3 regions of the Brenneria populi genome follow, and region 1 is predicted to be linked to each of the others. Evidence: predicted binding sites of a transcription regulator. Region 1 holds the regulator's gene; each other region holds the start of a gene.

What was found. Region 1 encodes ArgR, which controls arginine synthesis, uptake and breakdown. Its sites were predicted from a motif close to ANTGAATAAAAATACANT; they were not measured.
Region 2: a site for ArgR is predicted at 722-739, ahead of amiC (N-acetylmuramoyl-L-alanine amidase AmiC). Genes of this name have one in related genera too.
Region 3: a site for ArgR is predicted at 878-895, ahead of argE (acetylornithine deacetylase). Genes of this name have one in related genera too.

What each region holds. Positions count from the first base shown of each region.
Region 1 is NZ_JAYWTM010000006.1:373,326-375,601, forward strand. It holds gene tsaD (tRNA (adenosine(37)-N6)-threonylcarbamoyltransferase complex transferase subunit TsaD) at 1-637, shown strand, start outside; gene argR (transcriptional regulator ArgR) at 705-1,175, opposite strand; gene mdh (malate dehydrogenase) at 1,708-2,276, shown strand, end outside.
Region 2 is NZ_JAYWTM010000005.1:139-2,414, reverse strand. It holds gene argA (amino-acid N-acetyltransferase) at 1-689, opposite strand, end outside; gene amiC (N-acetylmuramoyl-L-alanine amidase AmiC) at 927-2,168, shown strand.
Region 3 is NZ_JAYWTM010000028.1:4,748-7,023, reverse strand. It holds gene argB (acetylglutamate kinase) at 1-654, opposite strand, end outside; gene argE (acetylornithine deacetylase) at 942-2,093, shown strand.

The sequences.
Region 1 (2,276 bases):
GCTGCTGGTTTCCGGCGGACATACGCAGCTAATCAGCGTAACCGGTATCGGCGAGTACCGGTTGCTTGGCGAGTCCATCGATGACGCCGCGGGAGAAGCCTTTGATAAAACGGCGAAACTGCTGGGGCTGGATTACCCAGGCGGGCCGATGCTGTCGAAAATGGCGCAGGCCGGCAACGCCGCGCGCTTCACTTTTCCGCGCCCCATGACGGATCGTCCAGGGCTGGATTTCAGTTTTTCCGGCCTGAAAACGTTCGCTGCCAATACCATCCGCAGCAATGGCGATGATGCGCAAACTCGGGCTGATATCGCCCGGGCTTTCGAAGACGCCGTCGTGGATACGCTGGCGATTAAGTGCCGTCGCGCGTTGGATGAAACCGGTTTTAACCGGCTGGTGATGGCGGGCGGGGTCAGCGCTAATCGCGCGTTGCGCCAACGTTTGGGCGAGATGATGACGAAGCGGGGCGGCAGCGTATTTTATGCGCGTCCCGAGTTTTGTACGGACAATGGCGCGATGATTGCCTATGCGGGCGCCATCCGTCTGCGGCAGGGGGATTCTCGCGATCTCGGCGTGACGGTGCGTCCGCGCTGGCCGCTGGCTGAACTGCCCGCCCTTGAGACGGAGAATCGTCAGTAGCGGGGGCTATTGACGGGGGCGCATCGCCAGGGAAGTATACGCGATTTTGCTATTGCCGCCCCTGACGCTACAGCTCTTGTTCAAACAGCACCAAAATGGCTTCATAGAGCTGTTTGACGCTGAATCCTCTGGCGGGGGTGGTGAAGATGGTGTCGTCGCCGGCGATGGTGCCGAGAATGCCTTCCGATTTGCCCAGCGAGTCAAGCAGGCGAGCAATAAGCTGGGCGGCGCCCGGGCTGGTGTGGATGACCACGACGGCATCATTGAAATCGACGTCCAGCACCAAATTTTTGAGCGGACTGGTGGTGGTGGGCACGCCGAGCTCCGCCGGCAGGCAGTAAACCATCTCCATTTTGGCGTTGCGCGTACGCACCGCGCCGAATTTGGTCAGCATGCGCGAGACTTTGGACTGATTGATGTTTTCGAATCCATCGTCTTGCAAAGCTTGAACAATTTCACTTTGGGAGCTGAATTTTTCTTCTTTCAGCAGCGCTTTGAACGCTTTAACCAAGTCTTCTTGTTTTGTCGAATTACGCATTCTGCACCAATTTCATAGGGTTATTTGGTTAATATTATGCAGATTAGTGAATTTTTATGCAACTATAATGCGTATATTATCGCCAGCCGCGGCCGTTGGCCGTTTGAAAAAAGCGGAGGCGGGAACTTGAATATGCGGAGTCTAAAAAATGCGCTATAAGTCACATAAAAGTGAAGCAAATGTTATCAAAATGATGTTATTTATATGGCGCATATACTCTAAATAATTCGAGTCGCAGAAAGGCCGCCGCATATGCAGCCTGAAGTATGACGAGTATCGATAGAGATGATGCGCCGCCGATCTTTACTTAACGGTTTATGCATGATGAGTACGTTATTAACCCGAAGCCACTAACTTTACTTACCTTTCTAATTAATAGCCGCTTATGGCTTATTATTATAGGCATAGGGTATTCCCGGTCTTTAAGTCATATCCACTGGCGGTAAGCGAATACGCTTTTTCTCTTGTATTGATTCTTTTGTTAAACGAATTCACGGCGTTTTTTGTACTTTACGATAATAAGGAGTTTAGGATGAAAGTTGCAGTTCTTGGAGCAGCCGGCGGTATTGGTCAGGCCCTTGCTCTTCTCCTCAAAACCCAGCTTCCTTCAGGTTCAGAGTTATCCCTTTACGACATCGCGCCGGTAACGCCGGGCGTCGCGGTCGATCTGAGCCATATTCCTACCGCGGTAAACATCAAAGGCTATTGCGGCACCGACGCGACTCCCGCGCTGGCCGGTGCGGACATCGTGCTGATATCCGCCGGGGTGGCCCGTAAACCGGGCATGGACCGTTCCGATTTGTTCAATGTCAACGCCGGCATCGTTCGTAATCTGGTCGAGCAAATTGCCGCCACTTGCCCAAAAGCCTGTATCGGCATTATCACCAATCCCGTCAACACCACGGTCGCTATTGCGGCTGAAGTGCTTAAGAAAGCCGGCGTTTACGATAAGAACAAACTGTTCGGCGTGACCACGCTGGACATTATCCGCTCCAATACCTTTGTGGCCGAACTTAAAGGCAAACGGCCGGAGGAGATCAACGTACCGGTTATCGGCGGGCACTCCGGCGTGACCATTCTGCCGCTATTGTCACAGGTGCC
Region 2 (2,276 bases), on a different contig from region 1:
TGCGCGTCATCCGGGAAGAGTTCGGAAACGATGTTACCCTCTTCATTGGTTACGCCCTGCGAAGAGCAGAAGCCGATCATTTTTTCCGCTTTCAGCTTGATCGCCAATTGGGTGGCGACCTCTTCGGACGTCAGGTTAAAGCTCTCTCCGGTGACGGAAACCGCCACCGGGCCGAGCAGCACAATCGCGCCGCTGTCTAACTGGCGGTGTAGGGCGTCTTCATCGATACGGCGAATGCGTCCGCTGTGACAGTAGTCGACGCCGTCATCCACGCCGAGCGGCTGGGCTATGATAAAGTTCCCGCTGACGACGTTAATGTGCGCGCCCTGCAGCGGGGTATTGTTCAAGCTCATGGACAGGCGGGCGGTGATATCCAGCTGCAGCATTCCGGCGGCCTGTTTGACCAGCTCCAGCGTCGTTCGGTCCGTGATGCGGATATTTTTATGGTAAAGCGGTTCGTAGTGATGGGTCGTCAGATTATTGTCGATCTGAGGACGCGCGCCATAAACCACCACCAGTTTAATACCCAGGCTATGCAGCAGTCCGATATCGTTGACGATGTTGGCGAAGTTTTCATGCTCAATGGCTTCTCCGCCCAGCATGATGACAAAGGTTTTGCCACGGTGGGCATTGATATAGGGAACGGTATGGCGAAAGCCTTCTACCAGTTCTGTACTACGCTCCTTCACTGCGACTCCTATTTGAATTTTTATTCGTAATTTTTGTATTTTTATTCTTTGCGAGATAAAAGGCAAGGGGTATGTGGCGAGCAAAGTCCATACCGCTGTAATTTGCCAGTTACAGGGGAAAACGGCGCGAAATTATTTTTGCATGACACCAGGGTAGAGATTAGTTAAAGTTTTTGACTATTTCACTCTTTATGCTTTCGGCATTTGGCAATCGCACTGTAATCAGACCGGAGTTGCATGTCTTACTCGAATCACAATATGACTCGGCGGCGCCTGTTGCAAAGCGCCGCGGCAACCTGGCTGTTAAGTGTGAGCGGCGTCGGAATGGCCGCCGCTGCGCAGGCGATCGCCGTACGCGTCTGGCCTTCCTCTTCCTATACCCGGGTTACGCTGGAGTCCAATCAGCCGCTTAAATATAAGCAGTTCACGCTCGGCAATCCGGACCGGATTGTGGTGGATATAGAAAATATTCATCTTAATAGCGTTCTGAAGAGCATCTCCAGCCGCTTTCATCAAGACGACCCGCTGATTAAAAATGCCAGAATCGGCCAGTTTGATAAAGATACGGTGCGTTTGGTTCTGGAGCTAAAGCAAGGGGTCGACGCCAAAATCTTTACGCTGAGTCCGGTGGCGGAGTTCCGCCATCGTCTGGTGATGGATCTTTACCCGCTGGCGGGCCGCTATGATAACGAAGAGGATCCGCTGCTGGCGCTGCTGGAGGATTATAACAAGGGCGATCTGGAGCGGACGCTGCCGGCGGAGGCGCCGCAGCAAGGGAAAGCCGGGCGCGATCGTCCGCTGGTCATTATGCTGGATCCCGGTCATGGCGGCGAGGATCCCGGCGCTGTCGGTAAAAATAAAACCCGGGAAAAAGATATCGTGCTGCAAATCGCCCGCCGCCTGCGCGCGTTGATCGAGCGCGAGCCGAATATGAAAGCCTATATGACGCGTAATGAAGACGTCTTTATTCCACTGCGCGTGCGGGTCGCCAAAGCGCGCAAGCAGCGCGCCGATCTGTTTATTTCCATTCATGCCGATGCGTTCACCAACCGCGCCGCGCGCGGCTCGTCGGTGTTTGCGCTCTCCAAGAAAGGCGCGACCAGCTCCGCCGCGAGCTTTTTGGCGCAGACGCAGAACGAAGCGGACTTAATCGGCGGGGTCAGCATGAGCGGCGATCGCTATCTGGACCACACCATGTTTGATCTGGTTCAGACCGTTACCATCAATGACAGTCTGACGTTCGGCAAGGAAATATTAACCCGTTTGAGCAAGGTCAACCGTCTGCATAAAAATCGCGTCGATCAGGCCGGGTTCGCGGTGCTGAAAGCGCCGGACATTCCTTCCGTTCTGGTGGAAACGGCGTTTATCAGCAACCTGGAAGAAGAGCGCAAGCTGCGCACCAGCCAGTTTCAACAGCAGGTGGCCCAGTCGATTCTCGATGGGATTAAAGCTTATTTCGCCAGCCGGGCAGGGCGCTAGCGCATAGGAATAAAAGAGGACGGCGGCGAGCTGTCGCAGGATGGCCGCCGGGATAGCGGCCCGTAGCGCTGAAGGCCCAAAACAAAAAAACACCCGCTAAGGGTGTCT
Region 3 (2,276 bases), on a different contig from region 1:
GTTAACCTTAACGATCATGCCGTCGGTAATGATGCCCTGCGCAATCAGCTGTTGCGCTTTTTGCGCCGTCATCTCCGCGATGCGCTGGCCTTTGCCGTCCAGAATACCGCTCACGTCGGAGAGCAGAATCAAGTCGGCGCCCAGCGTCTGCGCCAGCGCGGTGGCGGCCTGGTCGGCGTTCACGTTCATCAGATCGCCCCCATCGGTTATCCCGATAGAGCTGACGACCGGCAGATATCCCGCCGACAGCAGCGTATTCAACAGCGCGGGAGAGCCGGCCTCCGCTTTGCCGACAAACCCCAGCGCTTCGTCCAGTTGCGTCACGTTGGTGCTGCCGCCGTCCGCCAGACACAGGCCGACGGCGTTAATATCGTGTTTTTTCGCCCACGACAGTAATGTTTTATTCGCCGACCCCGCCAACGCGCCGGTAATAATGTCGATCTGATCGGCGGGGGTGACGCGCAGGCCGTTTTTTTTCACCACCGGCAGCGACAGTTTTTTCATCAGATCGTCAACCAGGCATCCGCCGCCATGCACAATCACAAGCGGGCGCTGATGTTGCCGGCGGTAGGTAACCAGTGCGGTGAAGAGACGCTCCAGCGCTTCTTCGCTATCCAGTAAAACGCCACCTAGCTTGATAATTAACGGATTCATTATTTTCTTCGCGCCTCAGAATGGTAAATAGTCATCAAAGTAAAGACCGGGTTAACGGCAAAAGCGGTTATGTTCATTTGCGGTGTAGTGTATACCTTAACTTATTCATCAACGAAATCGGTAATGGGGTGCGTCTGCGTCGTCACGCCGTTCACCCGCGCAGCCAAGCGACATGCCGCAGATACCGTCAAGGATATCCCAAGGTTTCCTTTCGCCTGACATTACTGTATTTTTATTCAAAAAAAATGCATGAATATTGATACTATCCTAACCAGAGGCTGTCAACAGTGAAGATGAATTTACCCCCATTTATTGAGCTATACCGGGCGTTGATCGCAACGCCGTCCATCAGCGCGACCGACAGCGCGCTCGATCAAAGTAATCAGGCGTTAATCAATCTGCTGTCCGGCTGGTTTACCGATTTGGGCTTTCATGTCGAGGTGCAGCCGGTGCCCGGCACCCGGCACAAATTTAATATGCTGGCCAGAATCGGAGAAGGAAAAGGCGGCCTATTGCTGGCGGGACATACCGATACCGTGCCTTTCGACGACGGGCGCTGGACGCGCGACCCTTTCACGCTGAGCGAACACGACAATAAGCTGTACGGCCTGGGCACCGCCGATATGAAAGGATTCTTCGCGTTTATTCTTGATACGCTGCGCGATATCGATGCGACCAAGCTGACCAAACCGCTGTATGTGCTCGCCACCGCGGATGAAGAGACCACCATGGCCGGCGCCAAATATTTTTCCGCCTCCACGCAGCTCAGGCCGGACTGCGCCATTATCGGCGAGCCGACCTCGCTGCGGCCGGTGCGCGCCCACAAGGGGCATATGTCCAGCGCGATACGCATTCAGGGCCAGTCGGGACACTCCAGCGATCCCTCGCGCGGCATTAACGCCATCGAATTGATGCACGACGCGATCTCCCATCTGCTGAAATTGCGCCAAACCCTTCAGGAACGCTATCACAACCCCGCGTTCGCCATCCCCTATCCGACCATGAATCTGGGCCATATTCACGGCGGCGATGCGCCGAACCGTATCTGCGCCTGCTGCGAGCTGCACATGGACATCCGTCCGCTGCCGGGCATGACGCTCAACGATCTGAACGGCCTGCTGGCGGAGGCGCTGGCGCCGGTTAGCCAGCGCTGGCCGGGACGGCTGACGATCGGCGAGCTGCACCCGCCGATCCCCGGTTATGAATGCCCGGCGGACCACCATTTAGTCTCGGTGGTGGAAAAGCTGCTGGGTACGCAAACCGACGTGGTCAATTACTGTACCGAAGCGCCTTTTATCCAGGAGCTCTGCCCGACGCTGGTGCTGGGCCCGGGATCGATCGAGCAGGCGCATCAGCCGGACGAATTCCTTGATACCGCGTTTATCAAACCGACGAGAGAGCTAATTTCGCAGCTGATTAAACACTTCTGCCGCCCCTAATCCCGCGCCGCGGCCTTACCGGCAAAGAATGCGGGTAAGGCCGTTCGAGCACGGCGTTTCAGCCGTCGTCGTTCCCTCCTCGGCGATTCGCGCCCGCGTTGGCCGGTTAATAAGCTCACCTAATGTCAGGACATCTGTAATTAAATTTCACAAATTGCCAGATCGATAGCAAAACGGGTAAAA